3 regions of the Agrococcus sp. SGAir0287 genome follow, and region 2 is predicted to be linked to each of the others. Evidence: predicted binding sites of a transcription regulator. Region 2 holds the regulator's gene; each other region holds the start of a gene.
What was found. The regulator LexA, encoded in region 2, represses DNA repair genes until DNA is damaged. The targets are predictions, from matches to a motif close to TCGAACANNTGTTCGA.

Region 1: C1N71_RS03975 (HNH endonuclease signature motif containing protein) is a predicted target of LexA. The motif match lies at 2,414-2,429, and genes of this name have one in related genera.
Region 3: C1N71_RS06430 (HNH endonuclease signature motif containing protein) is a predicted target of LexA. The motif match lies at 2,261-2,276, and genes of this name have one in related genera.

Annotation. Positions count from the first base shown of each region.
Region 1 is NZ_CP027942.1:860,234-865,503, forward strand. Features, by position in the region: gene C1N71_RS03960 (MazG family protein) at 1-32, shown strand, start outside; gene C1N71_RS03965 (hypothetical protein) at 29-475, shown strand; gene C1N71_RS03970 (hypothetical protein) at 531-908, shown strand; gene C1N71_RS03975 (HNH endonuclease signature motif containing protein) at 929-2,374, opposite strand; gene C1N71_RS03980 (Pr6Pr family membrane protein) at 2,510-3,211, opposite strand; gene C1N71_RS03985 (GTP-binding protein) at 3,271-3,720, shown strand; gene C1N71_RS03990 (Pr6Pr family membrane protein) at 3,675-4,427, opposite strand; gene C1N71_RS03995 (histidine--tRNA ligase) at 4,500-5,270, shown strand, end outside.
Region 2 is NZ_CP027942.1:1,973,413-1,978,682, forward strand. Features, by position in the region: gene hisB (imidazoleglycerol-phosphate dehydratase HisB) at 1-490, opposite strand, end outside; gene C1N71_RS09395 (histidinol-phosphate transaminase) at 501-1,589, opposite strand; gene C1N71_RS09400 (LysM peptidoglycan-binding domain-containing protein) at 1,685-2,014, opposite strand; gene lexA (transcriptional repressor LexA) at 2,257-2,886, shown strand; gene hflX (GTPase HflX) at 2,944-4,434, opposite strand; gene C1N71_RS09415 (class I SAM-dependent methyltransferase) at 4,419-5,060, shown strand; gene dapF (diaminopimelate epimerase) at 5,074-5,270, opposite strand, start outside.
Region 3 is NZ_CP027942.1:1,351,457-1,356,726, forward strand. Features, by position in the region: gene C1N71_RS06420 (SDR family NAD(P)-dependent oxidoreductase) at 1-335, opposite strand, end outside; gene C1N71_RS06425 (YciI family protein) at 458-808, shown strand; gene C1N71_RS06430 (HNH endonuclease signature motif containing protein) at 821-2,224, opposite strand; gene C1N71_RS06435 (DUF2200 domain-containing protein) at 2,331-2,696, opposite strand; gene C1N71_RS06440 (PadR family transcriptional regulator) at 2,872-3,444, shown strand; gene C1N71_RS06445 (ABC1 kinase family protein) at 3,495-5,186, shown strand; gene C1N71_RS06450 (VOC family protein) at 5,270-5,270, shown strand, end outside.

The DNA.
Region 1 (5,270 bases), 1.1 Mb from region 2:
TGCGCGCGACGGAGCGCGCCGAGGGCGCATGACGCCGGCGCGGGCGCGGTGGCTCACGATCCGCGCGCATCTCGCGTTCGCGTGGTGGCTCGGCATCGGGGTGCTCTTCGTCGGCCTCGCCGTGGGCATCGTCGTGCAGGTGACGCTCGGCGTGCCGCACACGCCGCCCGCCACGCTGCTGCTCGTGCCGCCGATCCTCTGGATCGCCGCGTGGCTCGTGCTCACGTTCGGCACCGTCTGGTGGTACCGGCGCGGCTTCGCGGCGTCGGTCGCCGCCGACGACCTCGCCGCGCGCGAGCGCGCGTACCGGCTCACGCAGGTGCGCCCCGTCTTCGTGCTGCGGAGCCTGGCGGGCGTCGACACGGCGGGCCTGCCGAGGACGCGCGTGGCGCGATTCCTCGACTCGTGGCGGCCGCTCGTGCTCCATCTGACGGCGATCGGATGCCTGCTGCTCGGGGCGCTCGCGATCCGCTGACCGGCGCCCAGGTCGGCTCGCTAGGGTCGGCGGAGGCGACGGGAGGGGGCGCAGGATGCTGTGGCTCGAGGTCGTCCTCGCGATCGTCGGCGGCATCGTGCTCGGCGGGATGCTCCTGGCAGGCAGGACGATCGCGCCGGGGATGACGAGCGTCGTCGTGTGGCTGATCGTCGCGGTGGGTGCGGTGGCGGTCGCCTGGCTCGTCGCGACCGAGCCGATCCTCGTCGTCGGCGTGGGCCTCGTCGCGGCGCTCGCGGTCGTGGGCGTCGGGGCACCGTGGGCGGCGGCGCGCGCCGATCCGCACCTCGCCGCGCTGCCGTACTGGTCGCGCCTGCGCGTCGACGCGCGGCTGCGTGCCGACGAGCGCCGGCGCGACGCGCGTCCCGTGCACGAGGTGGCGCAGCAGCGCGACCTGTCGACGCCCGAGGGCTGATCTGTCTCGACCGGTGCGCGTCACCTGCGCAGCGTCGCGCGTGTCCGGGTCCGGCGAGGGTAGGCCGTGGTGATGCGCCACCGTCGCGGTCGACGACGCGGGGCGCGCGGTGGCCGCGGGCTTGCGGCATCGGTCGGCCCGGGGGCCGGCGGCGATGCTGGCTGGATCGTCAGAGCACCGCGGTGGACCTCGGTGTGATGGTGCTGGCAGAGCAGGATGCCGTTGTCGACGTCCGTCGTGCCGCCGAAGGACCACGGGGTGACGTGGTGGGTCTCGCACCAGCCGGGCGCGGCGGTGCAGCCCGGCGCGCGGCAGTGGCGGTCACGCGCGACGATCGCTCGTCGTTGGGCCTTCGTGAACAGACGGCGTCGACGACCCATCTGCAACGGGTGGCCGGTCTCGTCCTGCACCAGCGTCTGCACGAAGCCATCGCAGAGGTACCGGGCGGCGATGGACACCGGCACGACGTCCCCGGTCCGGGAGAGCGTCGGCAGCTCCTCGAGCGTCGCTGCCGGTCGGCCGTGCAGCACATCGGCGGCGACGGTGATCGTGAGCGTCGGCGCCTCGCCGCAGATCCGAGGCGCCCGACTCTCTGCGTGGCGGCCGACGATGGCGACGAACGCGTCGAGCCGTCGCTGCTCCATCGAGCGGTCGTCGACGGACCCGGTCGGATCCGGATCGGCGTCGACCGCGTGCTCGTCGGTGCCGCCGCAGGCGTCCTCGAAGGTGACGCGACGCGGCTTCACCTCTGCGTCGAAGCACGCGGCGATGACCTCGCCCTGGTCGGCGGTGGCGAGGAACTCGCCCTTCCACATGCCGTCGCGTCGACGACCCATGCGGAGGTAGCGGTCGGCGAGCTGCTGCTCGTACCGCGGCTCGTCGCCGTCGGGGTCGATGTGGTCGAGGCAGCGCCGGGCCAGCAGCGAGAGGGTCTCGGGAACGGCGGGCTCGACGTCGTCGACGTGCGTGCCGCAGCCAGCCGAGACGAGCAGGCGTTCGGCCGCCTCGACCGCGCCGACCTCGGCGCGACCGCCGTCGCGGTCGAGCCCGGACGTGATCGCGTGGGACTGCGGCACTGACAGCCAGCCCTGCGCGAGCGCATCGGAGACCGCCGGGAATCGGGCGGGGATCGTGCCACCGGAGATCGCCATCGACGCCGACGTCGCTGCGGCGACCGCGCACAGCTGCTTCGCCTCCGACCAGCGGACGCCGATCTTCGACTGCAGCATCCTCGCGGTCGAGCCGTAGCCCGCGCGGCGCACGAGCGACTCGTCGGCGGGACGGTGGTCGGACCTCGACGAGACCTCGGCGGCGGCGCGCACGATCGCGGCATCGATGCACCGTCGGCGGGCGGCGAGCTCGTCGACCGCGACCAGCAGCTCGTCGTCGGGGAGGGACGAGAAGGCGATGTCGAGGGCGATGAGCGCGTCGACCACCGAGGTCTCGACCTGAGCCTGATCGCGCATCCCGTCACCGCCTTCGCAGGCTCCAAGGATACCACGGAATCGAACATACGTTCGAATGATCGACCGGTCGTGGAGCAGCACGACGTGCGGATCGGCGATGCGCGGGCCTCCCGGCCGACGGCGCGCTCGCGACGATCAGTCGGCGCGCGACCCTGCGCCGATCCGCGGGGCCGGGCGCTCGGCCCCCGGTCGTGGCCGCCACCGCACCCGGCCGAGGGTCGCGACGAGCGCGATGCCGACGACGAAGGCGAGCAGCACCTGGCCGGTCGGCACGACGAGGCCGCCGAGGCCGCCATGCACGGCGGGGTCGAGGAACGGGTAGGGGATCCAGCCGTCGCCGAGGCCGCCGCGGATCCACGAGACGACGAGGTAGGCGATCGGGTACGCCATCCACGCAGCGACGCACCTGCCGACGCGCAGCGGCCTCGTCGTGGGTACGAGCAGCCAGTCCGCGGCCATGAGCACGGGGATGAGGCGATGCTGCACGAAGCTCGGGAACTCGACCGAGAGGCCGAACGCCTCCTCGGGGGTCGCGAGCAGCACGGCCCACACGAGACCCGTGAGCACGATGTACGCCGTGGTCGCGCCGCGCAGCGCATCGAACCACCGCGGACGCCCTTCGGGGCGCAGCAGCAGCCATGCGACGACGACGAGCACGAGCACGTTCGACTGCACCGTGAAGTAGCCGAGGTGCTCGCTGAGCCGCTGGCCCTCGCCCGCCACGACGACGAGGTTCCACGCCTCGGCCGCGATGCCTGCGAGCAGCACGGTGGTGCGCAGCGCGACGACGAGCGTCGACCGGTCGGTGAGTCCTCGGGACGCCTGCGTCGTCGTCATGCGCTCATCGTGGCACGCGACCGAGCCGATCGGTCGTCACGCGCGTCGTGATCCTGGCGGTGCACGACCACCCCGGCTGGACGTGCGTGCTGAACGGCGACCACGACCCGCACATGACCGATCGGCGCGTCTCCGCGATGCGGTTCGAGCACGTGCGGCCGCTGCATCCCGCCCGCCTCCTCGCCGCGCTGCACGCGCTCGGCAGCGGCAGGCACGGCGTCCTCGTGCGCTCGGCCGGCTTCGTCGGGCTCGCGACGCGACCGGGGCGCGTCGGATGGTGGGACCAGGCTGCCGGATCGTTCGCGATGCACCCGCTCGACGCGGATCCCGACGATCCCCCTGCCCTCGGGCAGGACCTCGCGCTCATCGGCGTCGACCTCGACCACGACGCGATCGCCGCGACGCTCGCCGCGACCGCGCTCCCCGACATCGAGCTCGCCGCGGGTCCCGAGGCGTGGTCGCGCTACGCGGATCCGCTGCCCGCGTGGGCTCCGGACTCCGCGGGCTGACGGTCCTCGACCACCTGATCCTCCGGCGGCGTGCCGGGCCGCGCGTCGCGCGTCCGCAGTCGTCGCGCGGGGCCGGAGCCCGGCGGCGCGAGGATCGCGACGAGCACGACGAGCGCCATGAGGATGCCGAGCACGCCCGTCGTCTGCACCGCGACGCCCAGCCAGCCGTCGGCCGCGACCGGGTTGAGGAACGGATAGAGCCACGCGCCGATCTGCTGCGCGACGATCACGGCGACGATCGCGTAGGCCGCGGGGTAGATGAGCCACGTCCACGCGCGGCGACGGCGGGTGCGCGTGCGACCTGGGGTCAGCGCCCAGTCGACGAGCATCGCGAGCGGCACGAGCTGATGCTGCACGAGGCTCTGGAAGGGCTCGGCCGGGTTCAGGAACGAGCCGGGCTCGAGCACCGTCACGTACGTGACGCCCGCGAGCAGGATCCACGTCGTCACCGCCGCCCGCAACCAGTCGAACCACGCGGGCCGATGCGTCGCCGGCTGCGCCACGAGCCAGATGGCCACGACGCCCGAGAGCACGCTCGCCTGCGTCGTGAAGTACGAGAAGTGCACGACGAGCGACGCGCCGAGGTCGAGCAGCACGCCCACTCGGCGCGCCTCGGCGGCCACGACCATGCCGACGATCGCCAGCCGCAGCAGCTGCGAGGCGACGCCGTGGTCGCGCAGCAGCGGTCGGCGGAGGCGGATGCCCATCGCTCCATCCTGGCAAGGACGCGGGCCGTCCGCCGACACGGCGCGGATGCGCGATGCGGGAGGATGGAGCACGTGGCATCCCAGGTGAACCCTCCCCGCGGCATGCGCGACATGCTGCCCGCCGAGCAGCGTCGCCGCGCGCACGTCGCCGACGTCATCCGAGGCGCGTTCGCCGACCACGGCTTCGAGGAGATCGAGACGCCGGTCGTCGAGCTCGCCGAGCGACTGCACGCCGGCCTCGGCGGCGACAACGAGAAGCTCGCCTTCGGCATCCAGCGGCGCGGCCTCACGGTCGAGGACCTGCGCAGCGCGGAGAGCCCCGCGGAGCTCGCCGACCTCGGCCTGCGCTTCGACCTCACGGTGCCGCTCGCGCGCTACTACGCGACGAACCGCGCCGAGCTGCCGACGGTGTTCCGATCCATCCAGATCGCGCCCGTCTGGCGCGCCGAGCGGCCGCAGGCCGGCCGCTACCGGCAGTTCGTGCAGTGCGACATCGACATCGTGGGGGAGCCCGGCATCCAGGCCGAGCTCGAGCTCGTCGCCGCGACGGGCGACGCACTGCAGCGGCTCGGCCTCGCCGACGCGTTCGTGCGCGTGAACGACCGCCGCATCCTGCACGCGATGCTCGAGGCCGCCGGCGTCGCCGACGAGGCTCGCGAGGGCGCGCTCATCACGATCGACAAGCTCGACAAGATCGGCAGGGACGGCGTCGCCGCCGAGCTGGACGCCGCGGGCATCGACGGCGCCGCGGTGCTCGCGCAGATCGACGCCGTGGCGGGCGGCGACTGGTCGCGTCTGCCCGAGGAGGCGACCGAGGCCGTGCGCACGCTGCTCGCCGTCGAT
Region 2 (5,270 bases):
GCGGATCGCGGCCGCCGAGCACGTCGACGTGCAGCGTCATGCGGGCGTTGTACGCGATCGCCTCGAAGACGTGGCGCACGAGCGATCCCGTGAAGTGCCCGCCGATCCGGTGCAGCTCGAAGCCCGCGGGCTCGCCCGCGTGCACGAGGAAGGGGCGGCCGGAGAGGTCGACGACGGCGCGCGCGAGCGCCTCGTCGAGAGGCACGGTCGCGTCGCCGTAGCGGCGGATGCCCGACTTGTCGCCGAGCGCCTCGCCCAGCGCGAGCCCCAGGCAGATGGCCGTGTCCTCGACCGTGTGGTGCGCGTCGATGTCCGTGTCGCCGGAGGCCGTCACGCGCAGGTCGATGAGCGAGTGCTTCGACAGCGCCGTCAGGAGGTGGTCGTAGAACGGCACGGTCGTCGAGATCTCGCTCGAGCCGGTGCCGTCGAGGTCGAGCTCGAGCTCGATGGTGGACTCGCTCGTCGTGCGGGCGATGCGTGCGGTGCGCATGGATTCGATCCTACGGTCGTGCGGCGGGCGCCAGACGCGCCACGGATGCGAGGAACGCGTCGGTCTCCTCCGGCGTCCCCGCGGTCACGCGCAGCGTGCGCGGGATGCCGACGTCGCGCACGAGCACGCCGTCGGCGAGCAGCGCCTCGAACGCCGCGCGCGGATCCGAGACGCCGCCGAAGAGCACGAAGTTCGCATCCGACGGGTACGGCTCGAAGCCGAGGCCCGCGAGCTCGCCGACGATGCGGTCGCGCTGCTCGCGCAGCTCGTCGACGCGGGCGAGCATCGTCGGCGCGTGCCGCAGCGCCGCGAGGGCGGCCGCCTGGGTGAGCGCCGACAGGTGATACGGGAGCCGCACGAGCCGCAGCGCGTCGACGACCGCGGGATCGGCGGCGAGGTAGCCGACGCGGACGCCCGCGAACGCGAAGGCCTTGCTCATGGTGCGCGAGACGACGAGGCGCTCGAAGCGCGGCAGCAGTGCGAGGGCCGTCCGCGACCGATCGTGCGCGAACTCGGCGTACGCCTCGTCGACGAGCACGATGCCGCGTGCAGCCGCGCATGCCGCCTCGACGACGTCGAGGCCGAGCGGCGTGCCCGTGGGGTTGTTCGGCGCGCACAGGAACACGAGGTCGGGATCGTGCCGCTCGATGGCCTCGACGACGGTGGCGGCGTCGAGGGTGAAGTCGGCGGCGCGCGGCTCCGCGACGTACGCCGCACCCACGCCCTGCGCGAGCAGCGGGTACATCGAGTAGGTCGGCGCGAACGACAGCAGGGTGCGCCCGGGCCCGCCGAAGGCCTGCAGCACGTGCTGCAGCACCTCGTTGGATCCGTTCGCCGCCCAGATCGACGCGGCCCCGAGCCCGTGGCCGAGGTAGTCGGCGAAGGCCTCGCGCAGCTCGGTGAACTCGCGATCCGGGTATCTATGCACGCCGGCGATCGCGTCGCGCACCGACGCGACGACGTCGTCGACGACGACATCCGCGATCGGGAAGGCGTTCTCGTTCACGTTGAGCCGCACGGGCACGTCGAGCTGCGGCGCCCCGTAGGGCACGCGGCCGACGAGGTCCGCGCGGAGCGGCAGATCGTCGAGCGAGGTCACCGCTCCAGCCTAGGCGCGCCAGGATGCGCCACCGCGCGGCCCTGACGCGACCGCGCCCCGTCCCGGATCGGGACGGGGCGCGTGCGATGGCCTGCTCAGCGGGTGTACTCGGCGGGGATCGCGAGCTCCTGACCGGGCTGGATCGCGCCGCCGATGCCGTTGATGCGCTGGATGTCGGCGATGACCTCGCGCGGGTCGACGTCGGGGGCGACGACCTCGGCGATCGACCAGAGCGTCTCACCCGGCTGCACGACGACCGTCTCGTGCGACACCTCGACGGCCGTCTGGCCGGCGATGGCGGTCGTCGCCTGCAGGACGCCGAGCCCGCCGAGGGCGAGCACGGGCGCGGCGACGACGATGGCGAGCGCACGTCGTCCGCGCGCCGTGATGCGCAGTGCCGGGGCCTGGGTGGCGATCGCGGTCATGGTCTGCTCCTCGTCTGCGTCGGATCGCGGGTGCGGCGCTCGGCCGGGAGCGTCGCACCCGCGTTCCATGATTCGAACGTACATTCGGATCATCCGTTCGTCAAGAGCCCGATTGCCCTGGATTCCCGGACGACACGCTCGAACACCCGTACCCTTCGGACCATGCCGTCGGATACGCTTTCGAACGAGACAGAGTCAATCGGCGACCACCGACACGGTCGTCGGCGAGAGGACGACGGGCCATGGCACAGCGGCAGCTGACCGAGAAGCAGACGGCGATCCTGCGCTGCATCCAGGAATCCGTGCGACAGCGGGGCTACCCGCCGAGCTATCGCGAGATCGGCGACGCCGTGGGCCTCTCCTCGCTCTCGAGCGTCACGCACCAGCTCGGGCAGCTCGAGCTCGCCGGCGCCATCCGCCGCGACCCGGCGCGGCCGCGCGCCATCGAGGTGCTCGTCGAGGCCGACGACCCGGCGGACGCGGCGGGCACGGATCCGACGGCCTACGTGCCGCTCGTCGGCCGCATCGCCGCCGGCGTGCCGATCACCGCCGAGCAGCAGGTCGAGGAGATCTTCCCCCTGCCGCGCTCCCTCGTCGGCTCGAGCCAGGACCTCTTCATGCTCAAGGTCGTCGGCGACTCGATGATCGACGCCGCGATCTGCGACGGCGACTGGGTCGTCGTTGCGCAGCAGTCGACCGCCGAGAACGGCGACATCGTCGCGGCGATGCTCGACGAGGAGGCGACGGTCAAGGTGTTCCGTCAGCGCGACGGCCACACGTGGCTGCTGCCGCGCAACTCGGCGTTCGAGCCCATCCTCGGCGACGAGGCCGTCGTGCTCGGTCGCGTCGTCGCGGTGCTGCGCTCCGTCTGACGCCCACGTGCGAGGAGGCCGGTCGGGATCGATCCCGACCGGCCTCCTCGCGTCTCGTCAGCGCGCCGGCAGGACGCGGAACTCCTCGAGGCCGTCGACGGCGTCCTCGGTCACGAGGACGTCGAGCCGCGTGCCCGTCTCCTCGTAGGTCTCGCGCTCGATCGTGGCGCGCTCGTGAAGGCGCGAGACGACCTCGCCGCGGTCGAACGGCACGAGGAGCGACATCGCGATCGTGGGCCGCGGCAGCAGCTCGGCGATCCGCTCGCGCAGCTCGTCGATGCCCCTGCCCGTGCGAGCGGACACGAAGATCGCCGACGGCACGAGCCCGCGCAGCACCAGGAGCTCGTCGTCGCCCACGAGGTCGGCCTTGTTGAAGGCGACGACCTCCGGGATGTCGCGCGCGCCCGTCTCGCCGATGACGTCGCGCACCGTGGCGAGCTGCGCGGCAGGGTCCGGATGGCTCGCGTCCACGACGTGCACGATGACGTCGGCGTCGGCGACCTCCTCGAGCGTCGAGCGGAACGCCTCGACCAGCTGGTGCGGCAGGTTGCGCACGAAGCCGACGGTGTCGGCGAGCGTGTAGAGGCGTCCGTCGGGCGTCTCGGTGCGGCGCACCGTCGCGTCGAGCGTCGCGAACAGCGCGTTCTCGACGAGGACGCCCGCGTTCGTGAGCCGGTTGAGGAGGCTCGACTTGCCCGCGTTCGTGTAGCCGGCGATCGCGACCGACGGCACCTCGAAGCGGTCGCGGTTCGCGCGCTTCGCCTGACGAGCGGGAGCGAAGCCCTTGATCTGGGTGCGCAGCCGCGCCATGCGGTTGCGGATGCGACGGCGATCGAGCTCGATCTTCGTCTCGCCGGGTCCGCGCGAGCCCATGCCGGCGCCCTGCCCGCCGACCTGACCACCGGCCTGGCGCGACATCGACTCGCCCCAGCCGCGCAGGCGCGGCAGGAGGTACTCGAGCTGCGCGAGCTCGACCTGCGCCTTGCCCTCGCGGCTCTTCGCGTGTTGGCTGAAGATGTCGAGGATGACGGCGGTGCGGTCGATGACCTTCACCTTCACGACGTCCTCGAGCGCGCGGCGCTGGCTCGGCGCGAGCTCCGTGTCGGCGATGACGGTGTCGGCGCCGGTCTCGCGGACGAGCTCGGCGAGCTCCTGCGCCTTGCCGCGCCCCACGTAGGTCGCGGGGTCCGGCGTCGGACGACGCTGCAGCACGCCGTCGAGCACGACCGCGCCGGCGGTCTCGGCGAGCGCTGCGAGCTCCCGCATCGAGTTCTCGGCATCGTCGACGCCGCCGGCGTGCACGCCCACGAGCACCACGTTCTCGAGGCGCAGCTGCCGGTACTCGACCTCGGTGACGTCCTCGAGCTCCGTGCGCAGGCCCGAGACGCGGCGCAGCGCGGCGCGGTCCGCGCGCTCGAGCTGGTCGCCGTCGAAGTCGCCGTCGGCCGCGTCCGCGCCGAGCGCCTGCGCAGCGCGGTCGAGCAGGCGCTCATCGCCGGGATCCGCCCACTCGAGGATCCGGTCGACGCGCGATGTGCCCTCCGCCATGCTCTTCCTCCACTACGGTCGGCTGGGTGACCGACCACTACTTCTCCGCCGCCTCCGGCGACGCCCCCACGCGCGAGGTGCGCGCGACCCTCGCGGGGCGCGAGCACTCCCTGCTCACGGCGCCCGGGGTGTTCTCGGGCGACGGCCTCGACGTCGGCACGGCCGTGCTGCTCGACGAGACCCCGCAGCCGCCGCAGTCGGGCGACCTGCTCGACCTCGGCGCCGGCTGGGGGCCGATCGCCCTCTCGCTCGCGCTTCGCGCCCCTGAGGCGCGGGTGTGGGCGGTGGATGTGAATCCGAGGGCGGTCGACCTCGTCCGGCGCAATGCCGAGCGTGTCAGCGTAGCAAACGTCGCTCCCGCGCTGCCTGCCGACGTGCCCGATGTTCGCTTCCAGGGGATCTGGTCGAATCCCCCGATCCGCATTGGCAAGCAGCAGCTCCACGAGCTGCTGCTGACGTGGCTGCCCCGGCTCGAGGTCGGCGCCGAGGCGTGGCTCGTGGTGCAGAAGCACCTGGGATCCGACTCGTTGCTGCGCTGGCTCGACGAGCAGGAGGGCCTCGCCGCCGAGCGCTGGACGTCGAAGAAGACCTTCCGCATCCTGCGCATCGAGCGCACCGAGGGCTGATCGGCGCGCTGCGTCAGACCAGGTCGGTCGCGCCGCGGAAGACGATCGCCGCAGGGCCGGTGAGCCAGGCGTGCTCGCCGTCGGGCCGCTGCTCGACGTCGACGCGCACGACGCCGCCGGGCACCTCGACGCGCCAGCGATCCGGCGCGCCGCCCGCCCAATGCCGCGTCGCGAACGCCGCCGCCACGGCGCCGGTGCCGCACGAGAGCG
Region 3 (5,270 bases), 620 kb from region 2:
TGCACGACCGCCCACGAGCCGAGCACGTTCGTCGCGAGCACGCCGCGCGCGACGTCGAGATCGGCGTCGGCGGCGCGCTCGTCCCACGGCGAGAAGCGAGCGGCATTCAGCACGAGGAGGTCGAGCGGCCGCTCGGCGATCGCCGGGATCGTCTGCGCGCCGACGTCATCGGCGTCGAGGTCGACGAGCGCGGTCTCGACGACCTCGGAGCGGAGACCCTCGAGGACGTCGAGGCGTCGAGCGGTCGCGATCACGCGATGCTCGCGATCGACGAGCTGCTGCACGATCGCGCGGCCGATCCCGCGACCGGCGCCGGTGACGAGTGCGAGCGTCATGGGTGCCTCCTGCGCGGCGACGACCCGGACTCGCAGCCGTCGACGTCATCGAGCGTGCTCCTGCGCCCTGCCACTCGCAAGCGCCGCGGGCGTAGGCTCCGCCATGACGAGAGGAGTCGCCCATGCCGTGCTTCCTGATCTCCTTCCCGAGCGGCGAGATGCAGGTCGCCGACGGCGAGTGGGACCGCGTGGTCGAGGAGTCGCACCAGGTGATCCGCGACGCGAAGGCCGCGGGCGTCTACGTCTTCGCGGGCGGCATCGACGAATCGGTGCCGCCGGTGCGCGTGGCGGCGGATGGCGCCGTCACGCCCGGCACGTATCCGCAGACGGCGCGTCTCGAGGGCGGCTACGCGATCCTCGACCTGCCGGATCGTGCCGCGGCCGAGGCATGGGCGGCCAGGCTCGCGACCGCCTGCCGCTGCCCGCAGGAGCTGCGGCAGTTCGGGGACGATCCCGAGTCGACGAGGGAGTGAGGACCCGCGCCGTCACGTCCTGAGCGGCACGCGCGAGCGAGGTCGGCGCGGCAGCGTCGATCGCACGCGCCACCGTCGACCCGTCTGGCGGGTGCCGGGCGTCGGTGGGCCGGCTGCCGCGGGCGGCTCGCCCGGCTCGACGCGCAGCGCACCGCGATGCACCTCGGTGTGGTGGTGCTGGCAGAGCAGGATGCCGTCCTCGACGTCGGTGCGGCCGCCATCGGCCCAGCGCGTGACGTGGTGCGTCTCGCACCAGCCCGGCGGCGCGGTGCAGCCGGGTGCGCGGCAGTGCCGATCGCGAGCGACGATCGCCCGACGCTGCGCGAGGGTGAAGAGGCGCTGACGACGCCCCTGCCGCAGCGGCTCGCCGCGGTCGTCGAGCACGAGCGCCTGCACGAAGCCGTCGCAGAGGATGCGGGCGGCAGCGGCCGTCGGCATCGCCTCGCCACTGCGCACCGCGATGGGCCCGTCGTCGGGCGTGCGGGGCCGGCCGTGCAGTGCGTCCTCGTGCACGGCGATCGTGAGCGTCGGCGCCTCGCCCGCGACGCGCGGCGACGCGAGCTCCGCATGCCGGGAGACCATCGCCACGAGCGCATCCATGCGCCGCTGGTCGAGGGTGCGCGCGTCGCTCGCCTCCTCGGACGCCTCGGCCGCGTCGGTCGCCGGGTCGTCGAAGGAGACGCGCCGTGGCCGCACGTGCGCGTCGAGGGCGGTGATGATGCGCTCGCCTTGCTCGGCCGTGCATCGGAAGCGCCCGTCGATCGAGCCGTCGGCGAGCGTGCGCAGCCGCAGCAAGCGCTGCTCGAGCTGGTCGGCGAGCCGCGGCTCGTCGCCGTCGGGGTCGAGGTGCGCGAGCCAGCGCCTCGCGAGCACCCCCAGGTGCTCCGGCACCATCGCCGCCTCGTCGTCGTCGTGGCCGCCGGTCGCGCGGTCGACGAGGTCGCGCTCCGCCAGGTGCAGCGACTCGACGTCGACGCGCGCGCTCGACGCACGCAGCCGCTCGACGATCGCATGCGCCTGCGGCACCGCGATCCATCCGGCGGCGACGGCGGCCGCGACCGCGGGGAACGGCACGGGCACGTCGCCGCCCGACAGCGCCACGCCCGCCCGCGTCGCGTCGGCGACCTCGCAGAGGATGCGCGCCTCGCGAGCGCGCACGCCGATGCGGTGCTGCAGCAGCTCGGGCGTCGACCGGTGGCCGGCGCGTCGCACGAGCGACTCCTCGGCCGGTCTGCCCTCCGATCGCGCTGCGGCCTCGCCGGCGAGCGCGACGATGGCGGCGTCGATGCGTCGGCGACGCGCCGCGAGCTCGTCGATCGCGACGAGCACCTCGGCGTCGACGAGGCTCGAGGCAGTGAGATCGCCGGTCACGAGCGCGTCGACGACCGCCGTCTCGACCTCCCCCTGCGCTCGCATCCCGCACCGCCTCTCGGACTTCAGGATACCCCGGATTCGAACGTATGTTCGAACTTCGGAGCGACCTCACAGCATGGAGACCGGTCGCCCGAGGATCGACCGGGCCTCAGGACGCCGCGGGCACCTGACGCAGCACCTTCTCCATCGGCCGGCCCTTCGCGAGCTCGTCGACGAGCTTGTCCAGCCATCGGATCTGCTGCGTGAGCGGATCGTCGATGTCCTCGACGCGCACGCCGCAGATCACGCCGGTGATCGCGGCGGCGGCCGGATGCATGACGGGCGCCAGTCCGAAGAAGTCGCGGAACGATCGCTCGTCGGCGAGAGCCGTGGCGATCCCGGCCTCGTCGTAGCCGGTGAGCCACGCGATGACCTCGTGCAGCTCGGCGACGGTGCGACCCTTGCGCTCCACCTTCGCGACGTAGTGCGGGTACACGCTCGCGAACGGCATGCGGAAGATCCGGTGCTCGGCCATGCGCCCATGATCCTGGTGACCGTCCGACGGCGCCAGCGCCTCGTCCGCATCCTGCCGATCGCATTCCTCCGCCCAGGGCGAACCCCCTGTCGCCGAGCGCCCTCGACGACATATCGTCGATGCATCGCCGACTGTCGCGGCTCGCGACGCACGAGGTCGGCGGGAGGGGACGATCATGCACGGCTACCAAGATCAGGGTCGGTACGGCTTCGGCGGAGGCCGCGACTTCCGCATGGGCCGCCACGGCGGCATGTGGGAGGCGATGGAGCATCTCCGCAGCCAGTTCGAGCGCAAGGCGCCAGGCTCGCGCATGGGACGCGGCGACGTGCGCCAGGCGGTGCTCGCGCTGCTGCGCGAGCGCCCGATGCACGGCTACCAGCTCATCACCGAGATCGAGCAGCGCTCCGGCGGCGCGTGGCGCCCGAGCCCCGGCTCGGTCTACCCGACGCTGCAGCTGCTCGCCGACGAGGGTCTCATCGCGGCCGAGGAGGCCGGCGGTCGCAAGACCTACGCCCTCACCGACGAGGGTCGTGTCGTGGCCGACGCCGCGACCGAGCAGCCCGCGCCGTTCGAGGCCACGGATGAGCGCGAGGGTCCCGGCTTCTCGGCACTGCCCAAGGCGGGCTTCGAGCTCGCGCAGGCTGCGGCGCAGGTGGGACGCACCGGCACGCCGCAGCAGGTGCAGGAGGCCGTCGACATCCTCGAGGACGCGCGCCGTAGGCTCTACGCGATCCTCGCTCGCGACTGAGCGCGGACCTGAGCACGACGCCCGGCGCGACCGGGGCGCGGGGAGGTGCGATGGATGCGTCCACGCCCTCCCGCGCCCGGTACCGCCGCATCCTGCGCTTCGCCGCCCGGCACCTCGCGGTGACGTGGTGGTTCGAGATCGCCATGCCCCGCATCGGCCTCGCGCGGCTCGCCGCGCGCAGCCGATCGCGGCGCATGACGCGCTTCGCCCGCAGCTTCCACGACTTCGCCATCGAGCTCGGTGGACTCATGATCAAGGTCGGGCAGTTCATGTCCTCGCGCCTCGACGTGCTGCCGCCGGAGATCACGAAGGAGCTCGAGGGGCTGCAGGACGAGGTGCCGGCGGTGCCCGGCCCCGACATCCGCGCCGAGGCGGAGGGCGAGCTCGGGATGCCGCTCGCCCGCGCGTTCGCCGACGTCGAGGACGCGCCGATCGCCGCCGCGTCGCTCGGGCAGGCGCATCGCGCGACGCTCACCGATGCCGACGCCGCGATCGCGGGCTTCCGCGAGGCGGTCGTGAAGGTGCAGCGGCCCGGCATCGCCAACGTCGTCGCGACCGACCTCGCCGCGCTGCGGCGCGTGGGCGGCTGGCTCAGCCGCTTCCGCCTCGTCTCGGACCGGGCCGACATGCCCGCGCTCGTCGAGGAGTTCGCGCGCACGAGCGACGAGGAGATCGACTACCTCCACGAGGCGCAGTCGGCGGAGCGCTTCGCCGAGCTCTTCGCCGCCGACGACGGCGTCGGTGCGCCGGAGGTGGTGTGGGAGCGCACGGCGCGGCGCGTGCTGACGCTGCAGGACGTGACGGCGATCAAGATCACCGACCACGCGGCGCTGCAGGCTGTCGGCATCGCGCCGGCCGACGTCGCGCACCGCTTCGCCACCACCATGTTCGCGCAGCTGTTCACGCACGGCTGGTTCCACGCCGATCCGCACCCGGGCAACGTCTTCGTCACGCCGCTCGGCGGCACGGACGCCGAGGGCCGGCCGCGCTGGCGGCTGACGTTCATCGACTTCGGGATGATGGGCGCGGTCCCGCCGACGACGAGGCGCGGCCTGCGGCGCATGCTCATCGCGGCGGCGTCGCGCGACGGCAAGGGCCTCGTGGACGGCATCCGCGACATCGGCGTCCTGCTGCCGTCGGCCGACACGGCCGAGCTCGAGCGTGCCATGACGCAGGCGTTCGCGCGCTTCGGCGGCATGGGCTTCGCCGAGCTCCGCGAGGTCGACCCGCGTGAGTTCCGCGCCTTCGCGATCGAGTTCCAGGAGCTGCTGCGCACGCTGCCGTTCCAGCTGCCCGAGGACATGCTGCTCGTCATCCGTGCCATGTCGCTGACGTCGGGCGTGTGCTCGTCGCTCGATCCCGCCTTCAACATCTGGGACGCCGTCGAGCCCTTCGCGTCGCGACTGCTGCAGGAGGAGCGCGGCAACGTCGTGCAGGACGTCGCGCGGCAGACGATCGACGCCGCACGCGTCGCCGCGGGGCTGCCGCAGCGCATCGACGCCGCGGTGACGCGCATCGAGGAGGGGCGGCTGCAGGTCGCGACGCCGCGGCTCGAGCGCAGGCTCGAGCGCGTCGACCGCGGCCAGGGTCGCATCGTGTCGGCGGTGCTGTTCGCGGGCCTGCTCGTCGGTGGGGCCGTGCTGCAGGGCGACGGCGTCGGCTTCGGCACCGTGCTCATGGTCGTGGCGATCGCGCCGTTCGCGCACGCCGTGCTCGGCAGCCTCCTCGACCGCTGGCGCTGATCGCTCGGGCCCGCGCGCCCTGGTGCGGCGTCGGGGTCGCGAGTAGGAAGGGGACCGCATCCCATCCGACCCGAGGAGGCATCG